Tunturibacter gelidoferens: one gene and its partner. The protein of the gene in region 1 interacts with the protein of each later gene in a pairwise test. Links are inferred from orthologs where the notes say so. Each region holds a gene or a part of one and is shown on either strand. Other genes may lie near its edges. The genes, in order: dnaX and dnaE.

Evidence for each region.
Region 2: the proteins of dnaX (region 1) and dnaE interact in binary tests that used the Escherichia coli proteins (3 or more experiments, as listed by UniProt). The link is inferred for Tunturibacter gelidoferens from one-to-one orthologs.

What each region holds. Positions count from the first base shown.
Region 1 is NZ_CP132938.1:3,818,853-3,830,025, forward strand. The notes cover bases 5,739-8,661. They hold dnaX (DNA polymerase III subunit gamma/tau), read left to right. Parts: upstream 5,739-6,129; coding sequence 6,130-8,193; downstream 8,194-8,661. Other genes in these bases: RBB81_RS16745 (SET domain-containing protein), read left to right, coding at 5,739-5,962; RBB81_RS16755 (YbaB/EbfC family nucleoid-associated protein), read left to right, coding at 8,224-8,556; recR (recombination mediator RecR), read left to right, coding at 8,602-8,661. Also shown: lysA (diaminopimelate decarboxylase), read right to left, coding at 1-311; RBB81_RS16715 (PspC domain-containing protein), read right to left, coding at 315-632; RBB81_RS16720 (alpha/beta hydrolase), read right to left, coding at 746-1,777; RBB81_RS16725 (hypothetical protein), read right to left, coding at 2,149-3,321; RBB81_RS16730 (hypothetical protein), read left to right, coding at 3,555-3,995; RBB81_RS16735 (DinB family protein), read right to left, coding at 4,040-4,594; RBB81_RS16740 (hypothetical protein), read right to left, coding at 4,682-5,389; more of RBB81_RS16745, read left to right, coding at 5,504-5,738; more of recR, read left to right, coding at 8,662-9,180; RBB81_RS16765 (metallophosphoesterase), read left to right, coding at 9,252-10,268; gpmI (2,3-bisphosphoglycerate-independent phosphoglycerate mutase), read right to left, coding at 10,423-11,173. UniProt on the Escherichia coli protein: Part of the beta sliding clamp loading complex, which hydrolyzes ATP to load the beta clamp onto primed DNA to form the DNA replication pre-initiation complex.
Region 2 is NZ_CP132938.1:3,679,962-3,692,281, reverse strand. Bases 1-4,070 are described here. They hold dnaE (DNA polymerase III subunit alpha), read left to right. Parts: upstream 1-333; coding sequence 334-3,870; downstream 3,871-4,070. Other genes in these bases: RBB81_RS16150 (acetyl-CoA carboxylase carboxyltransferase subunit alpha), read left to right, coding at 3,921-4,070; RBB81_RS16160 (hypothetical protein), read right to left, coding at 1-260. Also shown: more of RBB81_RS16150, read left to right, coding at 4,071-4,778; RBB81_RS16145 (CPBP family intramembrane glutamic endopeptidase), read left to right, coding at 4,967-5,842; RBB81_RS16140 (hypothetical protein), read left to right, coding at 5,982-7,085; RBB81_RS16135 (hypothetical protein), read left to right, coding at 7,295-7,474; RBB81_RS16130 (dimethylarginine dimethylaminohydrolase family protein), read left to right, coding at 7,683-8,591; RBB81_RS16125 (S41 family peptidase), read right to left, coding at 9,179-9,451; RBB81_RS16120 (PEP-CTERM sorting domain-containing protein), read right to left, coding at 9,516-10,088; pyrF (orotidine-5'-phosphate decarboxylase), read right to left, coding at 10,273-10,995; RBB81_RS16110 (hypothetical protein), read right to left, coding at 11,301-12,320. UniProt on the Escherichia coli protein: DNA polymerase III is a complex, multichain enzyme responsible for most of the replicative synthesis in bacteria. This DNA polymerase also exhibits 3' to 5' exonuclease activity. The alpha chain is the DNA polymerase catalytic subunit.

The DNA of each region.
Region 1 (11,173 bases):
ACTCGTTCGAGCTCGCCGCCGGAGACGATGTCGAAGCCTGCTCCTTGCTGGGCGAGGAGACGGAGGATTGCGAGGGAGGAGTTGGCTTTGACGGCGTAGCAGATGGTGTGGGGGCGAGCGGCGAAGGCGTCTTTGAAGAGTTTGAGGCGGTGAGAGATTTGTTGCGCCGAGTAGACGTAGAGCGGTGTGCCGTGTTCGGCGGCGAGGGCTGTGAGGCCCGCTCCGTCGCACTGGAGGAGGCGATTGCGGTAGGCAAAGGGGCGTGGACTGACCTCGGATTGAGGTGGGGTTACGGCGATCTTTTTTGACAAAGCTTAGGTGCTCTTTGCGGGAAGCGCGTACGGGGCTTCGGGGATGATGACCCAGGCTGCGATGTAGGCGATGGCGCCGACGCCGGTGAGGACGATCATGAGCGCGGTGAGGACGCGGACGAGGTTGAGGTCCCAGCCGTAGTGGAGGGCGAAGCCGGCGCAGACGCCAGCGATCATGCGGTTGTGGCGCGGGCGCGTGAGTTGCGTGCCGGACGGGTAGTGACCCGTCGGGGGAGGAGCGATAGAGGCGGCTGGAGCTCCGCAGGCTGGACAGAAGCGGGAGGAAGGATCGACTTGATTGCCACAATGACTGCAGAACATAAGTGTCTCCGAGAGCTTCTATTTTGCCATACGCTCTCGAGATTGAGTACGCAGAGATAGAGCTGCGGGTTCAGTGTTGTCCGGCGGCGGCTTGGTTTGCGGGTGGCGATGGGCTAACGGTTGAGTCGCTGGGAGAAGAAGTCGGCCATGTAGCCGTAAGCTTCTTTGGTCTCGGGAAGGCTGATGTCGTTCCAGAAGGCGTGGGGGAGGGCCTCGAAGACGATGAGGCGGGCGTCGTCTCCACTGCGAAGGAAGGCGCGGTGGAGGATGCCGGTGCCACTAAGTAGGATGTCGCGGCCGCTGGTGATGAAGAGTGTTGGAGGCATGCCGTGGAGGTCGGCGTAGAGGGGCGAGAGGACGGGGTCTTTGGGATCGGTGGTGCCAGTGTACTCGGTGCTGCGTGGCTGGGTGCCGGCAACGGGGAGACTGCCGGTTAGACCGCGGAGGGCGTACATGGACCAGGAGTCGCCGTTCTGGCTGAAGTCGCCCATGCCAGAGAAGATGCCGAGCGCGGCGGGGAGAGGCAGGTTGAGCTGCTTAAGGCGAACGGCTACTTCGGCGGTGAGGATGGCTCCGGCAGAGGTTCCGTAGAGGGCGATGTGGGCAGGTTTGTATGTCTTGAGGAGCTCGCGGTAGACGGCGATGGTGTCATCGACGGCGGCGGGAAAGGGGTGCTCGGGCGCGAGGCGGTATAGGACAGAGACGACGCGGGTGTGGGTGAGGTTGGCGATGGGGATGGACTCGGTGAAGGAGCCGGAGTCGGAGTTGAAGCCGCCGCCGTGGACGTTGATGAGGACGTGGTCGGGGTGTTTGTCTTCGAGGGGAAGGATGTTGCGGACGGGGACGTTGGCGATGGTGAGGGATTCGATGTTGACGGGGTAGGCTTTGCGGGAGGCTTCGCCGGCGCGTGTCTGCCAGGCGTCGGTGGTGGTGCGGCGCTCGGCCAGGGTCTGGTGTTCGGCGTCGGCGGGGCGGCGGAGGGAAGTTTGGGCCTCGGAGCTGATGGTGGTGGGGACCGGGATGACGCGGGTGATGTGGGCGGTGCCGTTGGCGTCGAGGACGCTGGAGTTGGTTTGGGGGGGCTGCTGGGCGGATAGAGTGCTGGCGAGCGCGAGGAGGACTGCGAGAAGGAATTGAGAGCGCATAAGTTTGATTCAGGCTAGCAGGATTTGAGGGGAGGAGCGTTAGGTTCGGCGTGCGACAACTTACGCCGGTTATCCGATCGAACTTTGCTTGCGCTTGACGGTTGTTTTCGCCGCGCATGCGCTGACGGACGGCCCACTACACGTGTGTCGGTCCTAAGAGGGAATGAAGAAATGACAACGGCAAAGGCTTGGAGAAGATGGGTTGAAAAGGGAGGACAGGTCGTGGCAGGTCAGGGTTCTTCGGGATCCTTCGCTGCGCTCAGGATGACGGCGAAGGGACCGGTTTTGGGAAGGACACCTCCTGGCGAGCGTGCTGCTACGCCATCCGTTGGTGCGTGCTACCTACCCGTTTATGTCTGGTACACACCCCATTATTTGCCGGTGTATGGGGTCTTGAGGTAGCGGTGGGCTGCGTCGGACTGGGATTGGTCGCCACCTCCGGCTGAGGCTAGTTCGTACTGTTTGGTGGCTTCGTCGCGTTTGTGGAGGAGATCGAACATCTCGCCGGCGTTAAGTTGGGCGCGGTGGCGGATCCAGTCGCTGCAGGTGGGTTGTGCAGCTGCCAGGATGTAGTTTTGGGCGGCCAGGGCGATCTGGATCTGGCCGCGCTGGGTGTCGGCGAGGCCGAAGTAGGTCATATGGAGGCGTGGCCCGATGAAGTAGCCGGGCTTTTTGGCATCGGTGAGGATGGAGTTGTAGAGGGCGATGGCTCCGGGGCCGTTGCCGGAGTCTTTGGTGAGGTTGGCGACCTCGAGGCGGAAGAGAAAGTCGCGGGGATACTGGTCGGCGAGGCCTTTCTGAACGACGATAGCTTCGGCGTAGCGGGCGTCGTGGCGGAGGAAGAGAGAGAGGGCGGTGCGGGACTCGATAGGCGTAACGATGCCGTGTGCGGCAGACTCGCGGAGAAGTTCGAGGCCTTTTTCTTTGTTGCCGCCAACACCGGCGATTCCTACGAGCATGCGTACGAGGCGCGGGAGGCTGGCGACGGCGAACTGCTGGATGCCCATGGCCATCTTGGCGTCGGCGTAGTTGGGGTCGATCTTGAGAGTGGCTTCGCTGTCGTTGCGTGAGGCTAGCCCCTGGCGGGCTGCGGCCACGTAGCTGTGATCGCAGAGGGTGATGAAGGCGGCGTGCATGCCTCGGGCGTAGCCTCGGGCGAAATAGGCGTTTGCGTCGTTGGGATTGGCTTTGATCTGACGGTCGGCGAGGGCGACGGCGGAGTTGGTGAGGGACTCGATGCGGTCGCGAATGGGTTGTGGGACGGGGACGTTGCGTTTGGAGGTAAGAAAGGAGTCGTGGGCGTAGTAGGTGGTATCGAGAAGGTCCTGGCGGTAGAGTTCGCGGAAGACGATGGTGAGGAGAACGTTGCCTATGGCGATGACACTTTGCGGGTTGGTTCGTTGGACGGCCTCGAAGCGGGTGAGAGCGCCCTCATAGTCGAGGTCGTAGAAGTGTTCGAAGGCGTCGCGGACCTCGGGGGTGAGGTTGACGGGGTCAGTGTGTAAAGCGGCGTTATAGGACTGCGAGTAGGCCGGAACTGCCAACGTAAGGGCAAGAACGAGGCTGAGTATTTTTACGCTGAGTTTTATGGCTCTTCTCCGGGCCTGGGGGTTCGAAGCGCTGATGGGAGTCGATACTTCCTGTACAGAATGAGATGTAGAAAATACTTCTCTGGTAGCGTACACGGAATTGGACGCACGTCACTGCAGACTGTACCCTTTGGGCACGGAACTGACCGGATGCTGCGGTATCTTTCTTTAAAAGTGAAACGGACTTTATGACACGGGTTGAGTTGCTTCAGTTACTGATCGGGCAGGCGCGAACCAACGGGTTCGAGTTTCGTAGATGGTATGTGGGGAAGCTTGGGCTGCCGTGGCAGAGCGCCCGTCATGCGGTGGAGATGCTGGCGGCCGAACGTCGTTACTATGCGCTACTGTTCTCGCATGAGTTCGCGTCGACTTTTTGGAAGCCCGGGGAGTTGATGACCTTTCAGGTTCCGATGCAGTCGTTTACCCGCAAGATGAAGGATGGGTCGATCGGGACTGTGCAGCGCAAAGGATATACCCGACGGAGCGCGCGTGAAGATGCCTGGCTGTATCACCTGAAGGAGATGGCTGCGGCCGAGGAGCCGCTTCGGTATATGCGGCGGTATCTGCGTGTCGAGGACGATCTGGAGGAAGAGACGGCTGAGGCTGCGGTAGGCGGGTTCGAAGAGTAGGCCGCCGGTTCGATCGGGGTCTTCCAAAGGAGCGTTTCAGGCGCTCAGTTGGCCGCTCGCTCGACGGGCATCAGGCTGTGGGCTTTACGGATGGCGAGAATCTGCTTGAGGTGATGCTCGCCGTGAATGAGCTGGAATTTTCGCCACTGATTTACGTCGAGCGGGCCGAGGATCGCGTGGCTCGCGAATTTGCATTTGGTCCCGAACAGTTCTTCCGCTTCGGCGCAGAGCAGATCGAGGTGAGCCAGGTGTTCGGCTGCGGCGGTGGTGAGCTCTTCGCCACAGAGTGGGTGCTCGGTTGGAGCCGGCGTAACCATAGGCGGGGATTTGCGTCCGTGTGGGAAGTAGCCGAGACGGATGAGGGTGTACTGGCCCAGGTGCTGCGGGATGCTGGGTTTTGCGCGGGTGGGAGCTCGCTTGGTGAGTCGGGCATTCAGAGCCAGCTCGGTGCCGGAGTAGCTGAGCAGGAGATGCTCCATAATTTGCTGGATGGTCCACTTCTGTGGGCGCGAGGGTGGTCGGAGCTGTGTCTGGGCGGCGTCGAGTCCGTTGAGGGAGAAGGCGATCTCGCGCTGAAGGCGGTGGAGGGTGGAGTTCATAAGGCAGGATCACGTTACACCGGTTGCAGGCGCGGCGGCTAGTGTTCTCTGCCGGGTGCGAACGGGCAAGGCTCTACGGATGGAAGACTACTTTAGTTGATCCAACGCCTTGTGAGCCTCTTTAGCTTTTTCGCCATCGGGGTCCAATTTTAGGTATGTCTGGAACTCGGCGATCGCCTCGTCTTTCTTTTTCATCTTTTGTGCGATCTCAGCGAGGGCGTAGTGAGCGGCGGAATAATCGGGCTGAGTTTTGACGGCATCCTGGGCGCGAAGATAGGCGCCCGGAAGATTATCGTCGCGCATGTAGAACTTCGCGACCTTCAGATCTTCATCCACTCGTTCGTCATCGGTCTGAACGCGCTTGACCTTGGGGAGCTTGCGATGCACGGAACTGCCTTCGGTGCCCGGCTTGGGCATGTCTGTGTCTGGAACAGCGTCGGAGTCTGCGCTGCCGGAGCTGGAACTGCTGCTGGAGTCGTCGCCTGGGAGCCTGGAAGCTGGGGTTGTGGGAAATGGATGCTCCTCTGCAGCGGAGGAGGGTGCCGTGGTGGAGCTGGGGGCGTCGGGCGGAGGAGTTGCGGGCTTTGCCGGAGTGCCGGGGAACGGAAACTGCTCAGCGGCTGAAGGCTTCTTTGTCTGTGGAGGCGGGGGGCATGGCGCGGCCGGCTGAGATGTGTTCTGGCCGGGAGCCGGGCATGGCGCGGGTGGATTTTGCGCAGGTGCGGTCTGTGCGTGGCAGGCTGCGGAGACCAGGAACGCAGCTAGCAATGCGCGAATTTTAGAGCCGACTGCCATAAGGGTTCAGAGTTCTCGTTCGATACTTTGACGGTGTTGCGAGGCGGTTTGTTATAGTCAGCTCACCTTGGCTGTTTCCCTGCCACTATTTTATTTGATGGAACTTCTTTGACTATGGTTGATGGGCTGATTATCCGTTCTTCGTCGATTCATGCGGCGGGCTGCTATACCACTCGGGCGATAAAAAAAGGTAAGAGAGTCTGCGAGTATGACGGGCCGCGGTTTACCAAGGATGAGGCGGACGATAGGTACCAGGACCGCGATATTACTTACCTTTTCAGTTGTGGGGAGAATGGGTTGGTAATCGACGGGTTTGGAACTGCCATGTTTATCAACCACTCCTGCGATCCAAACTGCGAGTCGGAGAATGTCGATGGCCGAGTGTTTGTTGTTGCGATTCGGGATATCGCCGCTGGGGAGGAGCTGACTTATGAGTACAACCTGTATGACAGCGACGATGATGAGCAGAACTGCTACTGTGGCGCGAAGAAGTGCCGGGGTACGATGTTCAGCGAGGCTGAGGTAAAGCGGCGGGCGCGGAAGGCTCGGGCTTTGGCTAAGGCTGGGCGCTAGTTTTGAACTGCAAAAGCTAAAGCGTGCTGCGCGCACGGCGCGATCTGCCATCGAGGCTGACGCGCCTTCGGCGCCATTCGTCTCCGAGGATAACTGGCTTGGCGATGGGCGATACAATAGAGTCTGCGGACCTGTCGCGACGATTGTGACTTCCCTACCTTTTCTATATGGCATATCAGGTACTTGCTAGGAAATACCGGCCCCAGCGTTTCGCAGATGTTGCAGGGCAGGACCACGTGACCGTGACGCTGATGAATGCGCTGACGCAAGGCCGTATCGCGCATGGATATATTTTCAGTGGGCATCGCGGCATTGGAAAGACGACGATTGCGCGCATTCTGGCCATGGCGCTGAACTGCCGGAATGCGATTGGGTCGCCGATGCGGCCCACGGCAGAGCCTTGCGAGGTTTGCGACAGCTGCACGGAGATTAAGGCGGGGAATGCGGTTGATGTGATCGAGATCGATGCGGCGACCAATCGCGGGATCGATGAGATTCGCGAGCTGCGGGATGCGGCGCGGTATCGTCCGGCGCGAGATAAGTACAAGATCTACATCCTGGATGAGGCTCACCAGATTACCGATGCTGCCTTCAATGCATTGTTGAAGACGTTGGAGGAACCGCCGGATCATATTGTCTTCATGATGGCGACGACGCAGCCGGAGGATATTCCGCAGACGGTGCGATCGCGTTGTCAACACTTCAGCTTTCATGCGGTGAAGCTGGTGGACATTCTGGGCGAGCTGCGCGGTATTGCGGAGCGGGAGGGCGTGGATGCGGATGAGGCTGCGCTGAGTCTGCTTGCCGAGGCGGGCGATGGGTCGATGCGCGATGCGCTGTCGATTATGGACCAGGCGATTGCGAGCGCTCCGGTGGAGGATGGTCGAGCGCGGTTGGATGCAGGGCAGATTCGGGAGCTGATGGGGACGGTTCCGAATGCAGTGTTTGAGCGGATCCTTGAGGCGGTGGATGGGAATCGCAGCGCCGAGGTGATTACGGTTGCGAATCAACTGCTGGATGCGGGAAACTCCCCGGCGCAGCTGGCGCGTCAGTTTGTAAGGTATCTGCGGAATACGGTAATTGCGAAGATTGCGGGCATCGGTGTAGATGGGGCTGGGGCGGATGGGGTGGCAGGGGAGTTGCTGCAGATCTCGGCCGATGAACAGCGGCGCGCGGGGCGGTCGGCGGCGTTGTTCAGCGAAGAGGAGTTGACGCGCTTTCTGCAGGTGATGCTGAGGACGTTTGATGAGCTGGGATATCGGCAGGAGCAGCGGTTCCACTTCGAGCTGGGATTGCTGAAGCTTGTGCATCTGCGGCGGTTGCTGCCGATTGAAGAGGTGTTGAGCCAGTTCCCTGTTGGCGGCGGTTCACGGCCAGGGCCTGGAGTAGCGACGGCGAGGCCAGTGAGCACACCCGCTGGGACGCCCCCAAGGAATCCGGTAAGCGGAGCGGCGACGGCGCGTGTGTTAGAGACGAGCGCAACGGTGGCGAGCGCGAGACCAGCTTTTTCTCCCTTTGAAAGGGACCAGAACAGGAACCGGTTTGACGAGCGGGCCGTAGTGGCCTCGCCGGTCGCTGTTGTACCTGTTACTGCTCCTGTTGTGCCGATGGCGGCGCCTACGCCTGTGCCGGTGCCCACGCTGGCTCAGGTAACGACACCTGCGGAGACGGTGCTGACTGACGGCGATGCGATAGGAGCCGCACTCGTGGAGACTGAGGATCGTGCGGAGACAGCAGACGTGCCTTCGCCGTTGATGGAGAAGCCGACTGAAATGTCGGTTGAGAGGGCAGATCCCGTTGAGAGTGCGAGCAGCACTGGTATGCAACTGACTTCGTTACATTCCGCGGAGGAACTGCAGAGGGTGGCCGTAGATGCTTTGTTAGCGGCGAAGAATCTGGCGACGCCGGCTGATGCTCTGGCGGATGCAGAGTGGACAGTGACAGAGGGCGAGATCCGGGTGCAGACGGAGCTCTCGAAGACGATGCTTTCGATGGTGATTAATGCGGAGGCGGAGAAACTGATAAGAGCTGCGTTGCGGGATGCGGGGGTTGGGGCGTTGAAACTGATGTTTCTGCCGGGCGTCAAGAATGCCGCTAACGCAAAAAAGCCGAGAGCAGCGAAGAGCGGAAGCGTCCAGGCGAAGGCGTTGGAGCATCCAATTGTGCAAAGGGCGCAGACGTTGTTCAATGCCGAAGTTCGGAATGTGATCGATCTGCGCGATAACGACTAGCCAGTCATTACAGCACCAAAGGGGGTGAAGATGGACTTTTCTGATCTGGGGAAGATGAAAGAGATGATGGGGCAGGCGAAGCTGATGCAGGAGCAGATGGAGAAGAAGCTCGCTGCAACGGTGGTGGAGGCTTCGAGCGGCGGCGGGGTGGTGACGGTGCGGATGAACGGTAAAAAAGAGATTCTGCGGGTAAAGATTGAGCCAACGGCGATGGGCAGTTCGGCGAGCGATCTTGAGTTGCTTGAAGATTTGATTGCAGCAGCAGTGAACGAAGCAGGGCGGAGGGCAGATGAAGCGATGAAGTCGAGCGTGGCCGGAATGATGGGTGGGTTGGGCTTGCCGGATCTGCCGGGGTTGGGCTAAGTGACTGGTTCTTTCCATGCCACACCGAGTCGTTTTGCGGAGCCGATGTCGCGGCTGATTGAAGAGCTAAGAAAGCTGCCAGGGATTGGTTCCAAGAGTGCGCAGCGGCTGGCGTTTCATGTGCTGCGGTCGTCGGCCGACGATGCCGAGGCGTTGTCAGTAGCAATACGAGAGTTGAAGCTGCACCTGCGGCTCTGCTCGACCTGCAACAACATTACGGACATCGATCCTTGTGGGTATTGCATGAGCCCAGTGCGAAATCAGCGGTTGGTTTGCGTGGTGGAAGAGCCGACCAATATTGCGACGATTGAGAAGACGCGGAGTTATAACGGCGTATATCACGTGCTGCACGGGACGCTCTCTCCGATCGGTGGAGTGGGTCCGGAGCAGTTGCGGATTACGAATCTGCTGACTCGTTTGTCGGATATTGATGAGGTGATTCTGGCGACTTCGCCGACGACGGAGGGAGAGGCGACGGCAGGGTATTTGGCGCTTGAACTTAGGAAAACGAAGGGTGATGTGAAGGTGACGAGGATTGCGACGGGAGTGCCAGCGGGAAGCGATATCGAATATGCCGATGAGGTGACGATGACACGGGCGATGGAAGGGCGGCGCGAGTTTTAACCCGGGTGTAGCAGCTTTCCTTGCCGCTGATTCGTCTTATCGTTGCAAGAGTTGCAATTTCGAGGAGACGTATGGGGTTTGATGAGACGTATTCGCGTAGGCGGTTTCTGCGGCAGAGTTTTGCGTTCAGTGCGTTGGCCGGACTTGGTGGTTTGCCGGCGCTGGGTGCTGCGAAGCATGGTGGGCCGGGTGGTGGGTCACGGTTGTTGATGGTGGGGGATTGGGGGTATGAGGACTTTGAGGCGCAGAGCCGTGTGGCGAAGTCGATGCAGGCGTATGTGCGCGAGCAGAGGTTCAAGACCGAGGGGCTCCTGATGCTGGGTGATAACTGGTATGGGCCGCTGCCGGGCGGGGCGAAAGATGTGCGGTGGAAGACACAGTTCGAAGAGATGTATCCGTCGAGCGTGTTCGATTGTCCGGCCTATGCGATTCCTGGCAACCATGACTACCAGACGATGCCGATGAGCAAGGTTGTGGCGGAGCTAGAGTACGCGAAGGCGGGCGGGACGCGGTGGACGATGCCTTCGCTCTGGTATAGCTTCGAGTTCCCGGTGAAGAAGCCGTTGATGACGGTGATTGCACTCGATAGCAATATGCCTCACGCAGATGGAAGGCCGAAGAAGGGTGCGGACTTCACGCTGACTCCGGAGCAGCAGGCGGAGCAGTTGGTTTGGCTGGAGGCGGAGTTGGAGAAGCCTCGGAGTACTCCGTTTCTGGTCGTAATGGGGCATCATCCGATCTTTTCGAATGGGCCGCATGGGGATCATAAGGTGCTGGTGCGGGACTGGGAGCCTCTGCTGCGGAAGCATAAGGCTCATATGTACCTGGCGGGGCATGACCACGATATGCAGCACCTGGAGTTTGAGGGACATCCTACTTCGTTTGTCTTGTCGGGTGGCGGTGGGGCGGATCTTTATCCGCTCGTTATTGATGAGGCTCAGCGTGGGCCCTATGCGCAGCGGGTTTATGGGTTCAGCGATCTGGAGGTGACGCCGGAGACGCTTACGCTACGGCATCTCGATGAGAAGGGGCGGGTGATTCATTCGTTTACGAAGAAGGTGGATGGGACGGTTACGAATATCGCTTAAGTACTGCTCGGCGCTTCGCGTGTCTGTCATTGTGGCGAAAGATGTGTCCTGCCGGACGGGCTCCCTGCGCGGGAGGCGGTCACTTCGTGACGTGTGTACCGGTCTTGATGGGTCAGGTGTGTGTGGGTCCTTCCTTTGGTCGGATGAAAAATTCTTATTCGGCTTTGGGTTGCGCGCGGAGGTTGCCGCCGGTCATTTGGTTGGGTTGGTCTACGTTTAGCAAGGACAGGATGGTGGGGGAGATGTCGCGGAGGCTGCCGCCTTCGCGGAGGATGGGGGTGTTGCCGGCGTCGGTGATGTAGAGGAAGGGTACGGGGTTGGTGGTGTGTGCGGTGTGGGGGCCTCCGGTGGCGGGGTCGATGAGCATCTCGGCGTTGCCGTGGTCGGCGGTGACGAGTAACGCGCCACCTCTCTGCTTTACTGCGCTATAGATACGGCCTAGTTGAGTGTCTACGGTCTCGACGGCGCGGATGGTGGGTTCCATCATGCCGGAGTGGCCGACCATGTCGGCGTTGGCGAAGTTGACGATGATGACGTCGAAGGCAGTGTCGTTGACGGCTTTGATGACGGCGTCGGCGATGCCCGCGGCGGACATCTCGGGGGCGAGGTCGTAGGTGGCTACTTTTTGTGAGGGGACCAGTGCGCGGTCTTCGCCGGGGAAGGGTTTTTCGATGCCGCCGTTGAAGAAGTAGGTGACGTGGGCGTACTTTTCCGTCTCGGCGACGCGGAGGTTGCGGAGGTTGGCCTGGGACATAAGGTTGGCGAGGAGGTTGTCCATCGACTCGGCGGGGATGATGATGGGGAGTTTGAAGTTTTTGTCGTACTGAGTCATGCAGACGTAGTGAAGGTTGGAGGGGATGAGGTCGAGGGGGATCTCGGCGTCGAGTTCGGCGGCTTTGGGGAGT
Region 2 (12,320 bases), 140 kb from region 1 along the record:
TTCGACTCTGCCTCGTGGTGAGTGAGAGCTACGCTGCGAAGATAGCCGCCGTAGTATTCCCCGTTGATCTTGAAGTGGAAACCAGCTTCGATTTGGTAGGGGGCTCCAGGAGAGGCCGCGTCTTCGTCGGCGGAGAGGACTTGCCAGTGGTTGATCTCGGCCAGGGCGAGCGGCCATTGGGCGGCGAGGCGAAGTTTCTTCTCGCGATTTTTGCGGCGGAGTCTGCGACTGATTGCGTCGATGAAAAAGATGCCAGCCATACTTGGGTAACGATTCTAATACGACAATTTGGGACGCGTTTTCCTACGGCGTCGCGGGTTCTAAACTAGAGAGATGGCAGCAGAGTTTACCCACCTTCATCTTCATACTGACTACTCCCTTCTTGATGGCGCGTGCGACGTCGATAAGCTTGCCGGGCACCTGAGCAAGATTGGTCAGACTGCGGCCGCTATGACCGATCATGGAAATATCTATGGGGCGGTGCACTTCTTCGATGCGATGCAGAAGAAGGGAATCAAGCCAATTCTTGGTTGCGAGCTTTATATCTGTAAGAACGACGATCATCGCGCTGCGCCTGAAGGAGATAAGTATAACCACCTGCTGGTGCTGGTTGAAAATCAGGAAGGCTATCGCAATCTGGTTCGACTGACGAGCGAGGCGGCCCTGCATGGGTTCTATCGAAAGCCTCGCGTGTCAAAGGATTTTCTTGCGAAGCACTCGGAGGGGTTGATCGGATTCTCGGGTTGTCTCGCGGGTGAGGTGAATCAGTTTCTGATGGAGGACAAGTACGACGAGGCTAAGCGTACCGCTGGTTTTTACCAGGATCTCTTTGGGAAGGGCAACTACTTTCTCGAGATTCAGGACCACGGACTCGCACCGGATAAGGGCGTATGCGATGCATTGTTCAAGATGGAGCGCGAGCTTGATATCCCTCTGATCGCGACCAATGACAGTCACTATGTTGCCGCTGATGATTCGCGGGCTCACGAGATTTTGTTGTGCGTGCAGACGGCGGGCAGCATGAACGACCCAAAGCGATTCAAGTTCGATACGCAGGAGTTTTATATCAAGAGCGCGGAGGAGATGCTTCGCACCTTCTCTCAGAATCCCGAGGTGTGCACTCGAACGATGCAGTTTGTCGAGCGCTGCAACGTGAAGATGATGAAGGTCGACAACCCGTTTCCGGACTTCATTGTGCCGGAGGGAGAGACGCTTGACACCTACTTTGAGCAGATATGCCGCAAGGGCCTGGAGATGCGACTGGAGACCGCGGTTGCTCATCTGCGTTCTCGCGGGTTGTTGAAGAAAACGATTCCTGAATATCATGAGCGTCTGGATCGCGAGCTAAACATCATCAAACAGATGAAGTTTCCTGGCTATTTCATGATTGTCTGGGACTTTATCCGATACGCGCGTGAGCAGAAAATTCCGGTGGGGCCTGGGCGTGGATCGGCTGCCGGTTCTCTGGTGGCTTACGTGATGCAGATCACCGATATTGATCCGCTGCAGAATGAACTGCTGTTTGAACGGTTTTTGAATCCGGAGCGCGTGTCGATGCCCGATATCGATATCGACTTCTGTATGAACCGGCGCGGCGAGGTGATCGAGTACGTCAATCGTAAGTACGGTCGGGATCAGGTCGCGCAGATTATTACGTTCAACACCATGGCAGCGAAGGCTGCGATCAAAGACGTTGGCCGGGCGCTCGATATGCCGTATGGCGAGGTCGACCGGATTGCGAAGATGATTCCTTCTACGATTGGGATCACGATCGATCAGGCACTGAAGGATTCGCCGACCTTGGCTGGGGCGTATGAGGGCGATCCAAAGATCAAGGAGTTGATCGATGCTGCGCTGCGGCTGGAGGGACTGGTTCGCGGTGCGGGCGTACACGCAGCAGGCGTTGTGATTGCGCCGAAGCCGCTGACAGAGCTGGTTCCGGTGACCCGTGCGAAGAACGACGATATCGTCACAGCTTATGACATGAAGGCCGTCGAGAAGATGGGACTTCTCAAGATGGACTTTCTTGGCCTGACGACGCTGACTGTTATTGATGACGCACTGAAGCTGATTAAGTCGACGACGGGGACGGATGTCGATATGTCGACGATTCCGCTCGATGATGCGACTACGTATGAGCAGGTCTATCACAAGGCGTTGACCTCCGGGGTGTTTCAGTTTGAGTCGGGCGGGATGCGTGATGTGTTGCGGCGTTATAAGCCGAATACTGTTGAGGATCTGACGGCGTTGAACGCGTTGTATCGTCCGGGGCCGATTCAGGGTGGAATGATTGATGATTTCATCGAGCGCAAGTGGGGACGGCGCGCGGTGAGCTATGAGCTGCCTGAGCTTGAGATGATTCTGCGCGAGACGCTGGGTGTGATCGTGTACCAGGAGCAGGTGATGCAGATTTCAAACGTGCTGGCTGGGTACTCGCTGGGCGACTCGGACCTGCTGCGTCGAGCGATGGGTAAGAAAGATCCTGCGGAGATGGCGAAACAGCGCGATCGCTTTATGAGTGGCGCTGCTGCGAATAAACATCCAAAGGATACGGCGGGGAAGATCTTCGACCTGATGGCGCAGTTTGCAGGGTATGGGTTCAATAAGTCTCACTCGGCTGCGTATGCGCTGCTGGCGTATCACACGGCGTGGCTGAAGACTCACTACCCGGTGGAGTTTATGGCGGCGCTGCTGACGAGCGAAACGTCAAAGCCGGAGAATGTGGTCAAGTACATCTCAGAGTGCCGCGAGATGAATATTTCGGTGGTGCCGCCAAATGTGCAGGTATCAGATGCGAACTTCACGCCGATCAACGGGGCGATCGGGTTTGGATTGGCAGCGATCAAAAACGTGGGTCATAACGCGATTGAGTCGATCATCGCGGCGCGGACAGCCCTACAGGCTACGGGAAAGAAGGGGTTCTCCAGCCTTTGGGAGTTCTGCGAGAAGGTCGATCTGCGACTGTTGAATAAACGCGTGTTGGAGTCGTTGATCAAAGCGGGCGCGATGGATGCCTTTGGCGGTAGGGCGGCGCTGTGCGCTGCTCTTGATAAGGCAATGGAGCGAGCGCAGAAGTCTCAGCGCGATGAGGCGGCGGGGCAGCACGGACTGTTTGGGATCTTCGATGCAGATATCCATTCTCCTTCTTCGAATAACGGAGAGGAGGCGCTGCCCAGCGTGGCTGAGTGGGACGAACACACTCGACTGCAGAACGAAAAAGAGGTGTTGGGATTCTTTGTGTCGGGGCACCCGATGGACAAGTACCGGGAGAAACTTCGAAACATGAAGGTCGTCGATACAGTGACAGCCTGCGAGATGAAGCCTGAGCCGCAGGTATTTCGACGCGGACGAAATGAAGAGCCTCAGAATGAAATATCCATCGCGGGCGTTATTACAAGCTTAAAGGTCGCGAAGTCCAAGCGCTCGGGGGAGATGTATGCGCAGGCTTCGCTCGAAGACACCGTGGGCAAGATCGAGTTGATCGCGTTTCCGCAGTCGTACGAGAAGCTCGCGGAGAAGTTGAAGATTGATGTTCCCGTGGTGGTCCGGGGGGTACTGCGTGGGGAAGAAGATTCGGCGCCGAAGCTGGCGATCTCGAGTATTCAGGCGCTGGAGGACGTGAAGATCAAGCTGCCGGATTCGCTGCGAATCAAGGTGCCCCTGCATAATCCGGACGCGGCGTTGCTTGAGAAGCTGCATGCCATCCTAATAGGCGCTCCCGGGAAAGGAAAGCTGCTGCTCGATCTCGAAGAGCCGGGGGAGTTTTGTGCGGTGCTGGAACCTCACAACTGTCTGGTAGCTGCAGATCGGCTTTTCATCGATCAGGTGGAGGAACTGGTTGGCCGAGGAGGGGTTCGGATCATCGACTAGCCCTCGATGCCATACAATCGTTATAGAAATTAGCGAAGCATACCTAGACAATGGCAGAACACGAAACCGGAAGAACAGCGCATTCCCAGGCAGTATCCGCACCGACTCCCGAAGCGTGGATTAAGACGGAGTTGGCGCGGCACCCCCAACGTCCCTACCCGATGGATTTCATTGCAGGATTGTTCACCGATTTCAGCGAGATCCACGGCGATCGGGCCTTTGGCGACGATGCCGCGATGAGCTGTGGCATGGCGCTATTTCATGGCGAACCGGTGCTGGTGGTGGGGAACCTGAAGGGGCGGACGCTGAAGGAGCGGGTGGCGCGAAAGTTTGGAAGCCCCGATCCTGAAGGATATCGTAAGGCTCTACGGGCGATGAAGATCGCCGAGAAGTTTGGGCGTCCTGTCTTTACGTTCCTCGATCTGGCAGGGGCGAATCCTGGCATCGGAGCCGAAGAGCGCGGGCAGGGGGAGGCAATCGCACGGAATCTATTAGAGATGTCTCGGCTGCGGGTACCGACCATCGCCACCATTACCGGCGAGGGCGGTTCTGGGGGTGCGCTGGCACTGGCGGTTGCCGATCGTGTGCTAATGCTCGAAAACGCAATTTACTCGGTGATCTCCCCTGAAGGATGTGCGTCGATCATGTGGAAGGACGCCAGCAAGAAGCAGCAAGCTGCAGCGGCTTTGAAGTACACAGCCGTGGACGTCAAATTACTTGGTTGTGTCGATGAGGTGTTGCCTGAGCCGTGGGGTGGGACGCAAAACAATCCGGAAGAGGCCATGGTGCTCGTCGACGAAAGACTGCGGAACAATCTCGCAGATCTTCGCGCCTTGCCGCTCGAGTTGCTGCTGGAGCAGCGCTACACCAAGTTTCGTAATATTGCCCAGTTTTATACCACCGCTTAACGGTACGACCGTTTCTGGAGTAGCCAGCGTTGCAAGCCTTCAATTCGACACACTCAGGCCGCTCTGAGCGCACCTTGCAACTGGCGCTCTTCGTAACATCTGCGACCTGGTTCGTCGCTTCGGATGTCCTGGCGGGACGCTCAGCGCGTGGTCTTTCGGAGCGATTTGGCCTTGACGCAGAGAGACCCTTGCTTGCCGCGCTATTTCTTCTTTTCTTGCTGGCTGTGGGGTTTTCGATCCTCCAGGCAATTGCGCATCGACACTCAACCCTTCGCGAGGTTTTGGGCCTCCCGAAGCGGCCGACATCGGTGCGGGAATGGACCCTTGGGGCGGCTGTTGGCTGGGGTTGCGTGGTGCTGGCCGTCCTCCCGATGACGCTTACCGGAAAGTTGGATGTCCAACTATGGATGCAACCGCGGGCGATCTGGCTGTTGCTTTTGAATCTTCTGACTCTCGGGATCGCGGCGCTTGCGGAAGAGGTCGCGTTTCGCGGCTACCCTTTCCGGCGTCTGATTGAAGCGATTGGGCCGGTCGCGGCGACCATTGGAATGTCTATCCTCTTTGGGCTTGGACACGCACTGAATCCGGGGGCAACGTGGACTGGCGTTTTTGTGACGATGCTGGCTGGTCTGCTGTTCTCGGTGGCGTGGTTGAGAACGCATGGGCTGTGGCTATCCTGGGGACTTCACTTTGCCTGGAATGCCAGCATTGGGGTTCTGTTTGGCCTTCCAATCAGCGGAATCAGTGACTTCGCCAGCGTGGTGCAGACGCGGGCCTTCGGACCCCTCTGGCTGACTGGAGGGAGCTACGGACCTGAGGGGGCGGCCTTCACGGTGGTAGTTTTGCTGATTGGGGTCGGGGTTCTGATACCCATTACCCGTGACTATGCGTGGAATTACACCCATAAACCGATCGTCGCGGGTGGCTATGCCATTGAAGTTCAGCCGCCGCCAGCGCATGTGGCGATGGAACAGGAAGCGAAATCGGCGCCTGCGTCCTCTCTTGTCCAGATTCTTCCTGTGACCCCTCAGACGCGTTCGGTTGGCGAGGAACCGAAGCTCTGATGGCGTCAGACTAAGCCGCTTTTGTTCTAATTTTTGAGACACAAAGGCCGGTTCTATGTGGTCTGATCAAAATTCGTGAACCGGCTCTTGTCAAAGGGGAAGAGAAGGCGCAAGCTGGTGTGTATCTGAGGTGCTTCCCATGGCACTTTTCGAATACAGATCGGCTCTCCTCCTGGGTACTCTGGCGTTGTCGCTAGGGACGGCTCCTTGTCAGGTCTTTGTGGTTGGGGAAGGCACTGCGACTGCTGATATCTCCACGGATTTCTCCCCTACGCATGTCTCGCTTCCAGATACTCCAATGACGGAGCGTGGACGTCGAGAACTGGTTCGAAATCTTGAGGCGGAGCAAGGCTTTGCTCATCGTGCGTTGCCGGTGAGTGCGAGTGTGACGCTCCGAGCGAACGGACCGATTAGTCCCGGCGGGGCGGAGTACAGAAAGTTGATCTATCAAAAGGGGGAGGCTGCGGCACTCGGGGATCGCGTCATCATTACATCGATGGAGATCAAGCCCGATCGGATTGTACTGGATCTCAACGGCGGTCCATATCTAAAGCATCGCTTTCTAAGTCACATTCAGATCAACGATGCACCCGTCGCACAAACGAACGCGGAGCGGGCTAGCGGCTCGCGAATTACGCTGATCTTCGAGGGGCATGTTCCGGAGATCTCCGCGCCAGAGGTAAAGGCTCTGCTGGAGCCGGTGATCGATTTTGGAGTGAAGACCTCCGAACAGGCGTACGCGGATACGCTGCCACCCGTGTTGAAGGAAGCAATCGCTGCACATGAGGTTTTAGTAGGAATGAACCATCGAATGGTGCTGGCTGCGCTGGGCGCACCGGAAAACAAGATGCGTGACCAGCCGAGCGGGGATGCTAGCGGCGGCCGATATGAAGAGTGGATCTATGGGCATGTTCCGCAGACCATCCGGTTTGTTCGGTTTGTAGGGGACAGGGTGACGGTCGTGGAGATTGCTGCGCTGGGTAAGCCGATAGATATTCATGACAAAGATGAGATGGGCGGCTATAACTCCACTGCGCCGACGCGTGAGGTTGCGATGGGAGACAAGCCCGCTGATGGAACTGAGAAGACGAATGGGCCTCCAACATTGCTAAAGCCTGGAGAGGCAGTATCCGCCGGTCGTTCCGACAATAAGGTTCAATTTCCCGACGATAACAAGGGGGGAGCGTCTGCTCCCGCATCTCCCACGCCGCCTCCGTCGAACAACCTTGCGTTGGCCCAGTAGCCACGGTAAGGCCGTCGTCGTGTAGACTTGTAGGAGAGCTTCAATCGCAGTTCTTCTCCTCCGATTCCCGCCGTGGTTCGTCCCGGACAATCTTTACGAGAAGCACCGGATGATGAGATTCTGCTTGCCTGCAAGGGTGGCAGCCGATCGAGCCATCCAATGCGTGGGCCGAGATATTCGTAACGTTCGTATTAGGGAGAGCAAGCATTATGGCGAAGATTGCCAAGACCGGCGACCGTAAGAAGGTCATGGATACTAACAAGAGCACGGATTGTCCGAAGTGCTCCAAACCAACTCGCATTGTGAAGCGCGTGAAGGATCGCGAGCGCGGTACCCCCGGCGGAGTGTATATCTCCTGCTCAGCGTGCGATTTCTTCGAGAAACTTTAAGCGAGCGATTCCACGCAAAATCACAGGATAAGGAGCCCTACGTGGGCTCTTTGTCGTGTGTGGGCCTGCATTTTTGCAGTGTCTTCCCAAGAGCTAAGTTTCGTAGCGGACTATGCACCAAAGTTGTACAGATAATTTACAGGCGAGGACTTGACGATCGTTGCTTGAGACGGGCAGACTCGACGCTGGAAAGTAGGAACCCCGTTTTATGATGACCAGCAGCTCTGCACTGACCTCCTCTGCTTTTGCGCCTCTCCCGCACTTCAATCGCCCAACATTTCTGATGTGTCCACCTGAGTTTTATGACGTGAACTACGTCATCAACCCGTGGATGGCGGGGAATCTGCACCAGCCGTCGCGGGATACTGCGTTTATGCAGTGGAAGAATCTCTATCGGCAGTTGCAGAGGGTGGCGGATGTTCGGCTGTTGCATGCTCGGGAAGGCTCGCCGGATATGGTGTTTGTGGCGCATGCGGCGGCGGTTCAGCATGGAGTGGCGGCGGTATCGAGTTTCGCACATCCGCAGCGGCAGACGGAGGAGGGGCATCTGCGAAAGTGGTTGCAGGAAGCAGGTTTTCTGCTGTGGGAGACGCCGCGGGAGACTTCGTTCGAGGGTGAGGGGGATGCGCTTTTCGATGCGAATGGCGGGCATCTGTGGGCTGCGCATGGGGTTCGAACCTGCCGATATAGCCATAAGCATGTAGCAGATGCCTGGCATACGCGCGTAACTTCGCTGCATCTGGTGGATCCGCGGTTTTATCATCTGGATCTTTGTTTTGCGCCACTTAGCGGGGGCTATCTGGTTTACTTTCCCGGGGCGTTCGATGCGGCTTCGCTGGCAAAGATTCATGCGGCGTATGGGGCGGATAAGCGGATTATTGTCAGCGAGTTAGAGGCTACACAATTTGGATGCAATGTGATCAATGTCGGCCGGGATATTTTGATGGGGGCGGTGGAGACGGACCTGGCTAAACGGTTGATGGAGAGCGGGTTCGATGTGACTGAGATGCCATTGGGCGAGTTTCAGCGCGGGGGCGGGTCGGCGAAGTCGCTGGCACTGCGGTTGAGTGATTCGGCGTTGGCTTTGGGGGAGGTTCGGACCGAATCGGCGATCTGATTTCTACGGTAGGCGCGAATTTTTCCTGAGTGTGGTGGAGGGGCGTTTTTGCTGGGGGTTTTCCAGAAAAACGCCTTTTTCATGTGGTGTTTTGGTGGTGAAGTTGTGGTGTTTTGCGTGGTGGATGTGGTGTTTTAGCAGCGCTCTTTTTGGCTGCTAAAAATACGCCAACTTTTTAGACTTTTTTTTCGGGCGCCCCACCCAGCCACCTAACCGAACCCGTTCCTCGATTGAGGTTCTACATCTCACCCTTCGCAAGGGCGCGAAGGATGGGGCACCCGATCGTTTTGGGTGTGTCAGATTTTAGGTGGGCACCGCTTGTGTTGGGGTGGCGTCCGAACAGGATGCCTATTTACTGTTTGTTTTCGCCTGAATCTTCTCCATCGCGAGCTTCTCTGCAGTCGTCAGTGCATCGGCCGCCGGCACTTTCACATCCGGTTCCACGCCGGTCCCCTCCCAGTTTGTTCTCGTCGCTGGATCGAGCGACTTGGCAAACGGCACACCAATGGTGAAGTAGTCGGCAACCGTGTGCCCGATACCGGGTGCGCTCCGCCGCCGGTCGTCTCGCCAACAATCGTTGCGCGCTTTTAGTTCTTCAGATCAAATGCAAACTCGTCGGCTCCTGAGAATGTTCGCTTCGACGTCAGCACAAACACGGGCTGCCTGGTCAGCCTCGGTCCCGGCAGGTATGACAGGGTCCAGTTCTGCGTGGTCGAGTCCTCCTTGCGGTTGTATATGTCGATCAGGTGCGTCGGCTTATCGAACAGGTAGCTCGCAATCAGCGTGACCATCGCCGGTTGGCCGCCGCCGTTCTGCCGTAGATCGAAGATGATCGCATCCGTATGCGCTACAAAGCCCATGGCCTCGAAGGATGGGGCACCCGATTGTTATGGGTGAGTCAGAGTTTGGAGGGGCAGCCGGGCTTTAGCTCGTTCTGGATCTGCTCATGGGTCTGCTCATGGATTTGCGGTGTCGGAGTGTGGTGATTGCTCCGAGGATTCCGGTTGCCATCAGGGCCAAGGAGGAGGGTTCGGGAACGGTTGAGTTGGTGAGAGGTTCGATGGTGAGGGTACCGGGGTAAGGTGGGAGAAATGGGACGTCGATCTTGTACACGCCGTTGAAGGTTCCGGTGAGAAAGGTAGGAGCGTCAACGGGACCGGTCAAGAGAGCGGTTGTGAAGTAGATCTGCGTGAAAGCCCTTGCCGGGGGGATAGGGCCGCCCACGTAAAAGGCGTACCCGATTAACGTTTCGGTGGGCGATAGCTCGCCGATCTGGACGAGGTAGTCAACGGAGCCGGACTGGCCGAGAAAGAGGCCGCTCACGAAGGGCAGGTAGGGTTGAGGGGAGGCGGGGAGGTCGATGGTGAGGACGCCTGGGTGGCCGTCGGAGATGTGGGGGAAGTCGAAGGAGAGCTGGTCGATGGTGTCGGCGTGAGCGGTTAGGGGGATGGACAAGGCAGAGGCAAGGAGGGCAAGAGCGAAGAGAGTTTTGCGCATAAGTGGATCCCTTCTCGAATTTAAGTGAGATAAGGGTGCGCCTTGGTTTGGGGGGCGTCAAGTGAATTCCTGGCGTTGGAGGGTCGCTTCAGGTCAGTGCGCGGCTCTCGTTCTAGACCCTCACGTCGATTGAGGTTCTACACCCCACCCTTCGCAAGCGCGCGAAGGATGGGGCACCCGATTGTTATGGGTGAGTCAAATTCTGGATGGCTTCGGCGATCTCGTCGAGAATTGCCTGGGCGGCGGCGGCGGGGGCTGTGGCCTGGGTGATGGGGCGGCCTACGACCAGCATGGAGGCTCCGTCGGCGATGGCCTGGGCGGGAGTGGCGATGCGCTTCTGATCGCCGATGGCGGTGCCGGTGGGGCGGATCCCGGGGATGACGAGGAGTGTGTCGGGGCCGGTGGCTGCGCGGACGGCGGCGACCTCTTCAGCGGAGCAGACGACGCCATCTATGCCGGATTGCGTTGCGAGCTTTGCGAGGCGGAGCACCTGGTCGGCTGGAGAGGCGGTGATGCCTGTGCCTGCCAGTTGTGCGGCGTCCATGCTGGTGAGGACTGTGACGGCGAGGAGGCGGGGGGAGCCGGGGGCGCAGGCGGCTTCGGCTGCGGCGACCATCATGGCGGCTCCTCCGCTGGCGTGGAGGGTGAGGAGGCTTGCTCCTGCCTGTGTAGCGGAGCGGACGGCGCCGGCGACGGTGTTGGGAATGTCGTGGAGTTTGAGGTCGAGGAAGACGTTGAAGCCACGGTCTCGGAGTTGGTAGATGATGGTGTTGCCGGCGGCGTAGTAGAGTTCCATGCCGACTTTGAACCATTGGCAGGTCTGGCCGAGAGTGTCGACTAGTCTGAGGGCTTGCTCGGCGTCGGGATAGTCAAGGGCTACGGCAAGGCGAGCTTTGGGACCGGGCATGAGGTGAGTGTAACTTTTTGCTTCGTTGGATGCGTGGAGAAAGTTAAGAGCAGACGATTTGTGCGGGCTCTGGGTTGGATGCGCGGGTTTGATTTAAGAAGACCGTCCGCGCGGGGCGCGAATGATCACATCTGTACACGAGAGGCATTTGGGGCGCATTCGTGATGACTTCAAGAGAGCGCAGGATCTCCTTTGCTTCATCACGAGATCGACACACTGACCAAATCATCGATCCGACAATTCCGGCGTTATCCTCTTCGTGTGGAAAAGTTGCTTAGGCTGTCTGACTGGTCATGCCTAAATATCTAGTAGCCGGTACAGGAAAAAATAATCAACTGTCCTGGTGTGGTCTTACCTTGAAATGTGGCGGTGGTTGTCGTGAAGCCGGTTTCTATCCATGCCGAAGTACCCGTGGAAATACTAATCGGCTGCGGGCAGACCCACCCATGAGGGGCTTTAACATTCCCGCCCATTGTTACCGTTACGCTACAGGTGCCAGTAGCACCTGAGACAAATTGCCCTGCAGTAGAGCCACCGATGGCGCTTGTGGCTCCGCATCCGGCTATAGTGAAGGTTGATCCGCCAGATACGACGGCTGGAACACTTAGTACTTTGTTGCAGTCGATCGTCGCAGCCACGGTGCTTGTGTCGGACTGATTCGCTGCAGTCTTCTTCTCTGTATAGAAGTCAATGGATGAACTGTAGGCTGTATTGTCGCAGTTTCTGCCGATGAACTTGGCGTGGGTGTAACCCGACAAATCTGGTGTAGTGACTGACATCAAATCGCTGGACCGCAGGTACATTCCGGTTCCGGCCTGAGAGGTAGCGGTGTCCCTAACGTGAACGCCGCCTCCAGGCAGGAAATCGTAATAGCCTTGAACCGCTGTAGGGCTCTCAGCGTGGTACGCGTAGTTCCTGCCACCGTCAACTACAGACTTCTCAGAACTCGTGTCGTGAATCAGGGTTACTCTGGACCCAGAGGGCCCGCTTAGCGATAAGGGGGGGCCTCCTATAATCCTTCCATCTCCAGACGAGGAATAAATATAGGTGCAATCGCACCCAAAGGCGTCTACGGCTTCCGTGATTAAAATTCCAGATGTCACACTGATGTATGCGTCAAGAGGAGCCGTCTTATGATTGCCAAAGAAGCTAGGCGTATCAAGCGATAGGTTGCCTCCTCTCACAACCAGCGGATAGGTTGGCCACGGGATTGCCCCTGGATCTTCAAAGTGGGTGGAGTCCATTTTTATCTGGCCACCAGCGACAACTAATTGCGTATTGTCGAAGGAGCACGAACCACATTTAAGATTGAGACCGGGCCCTGA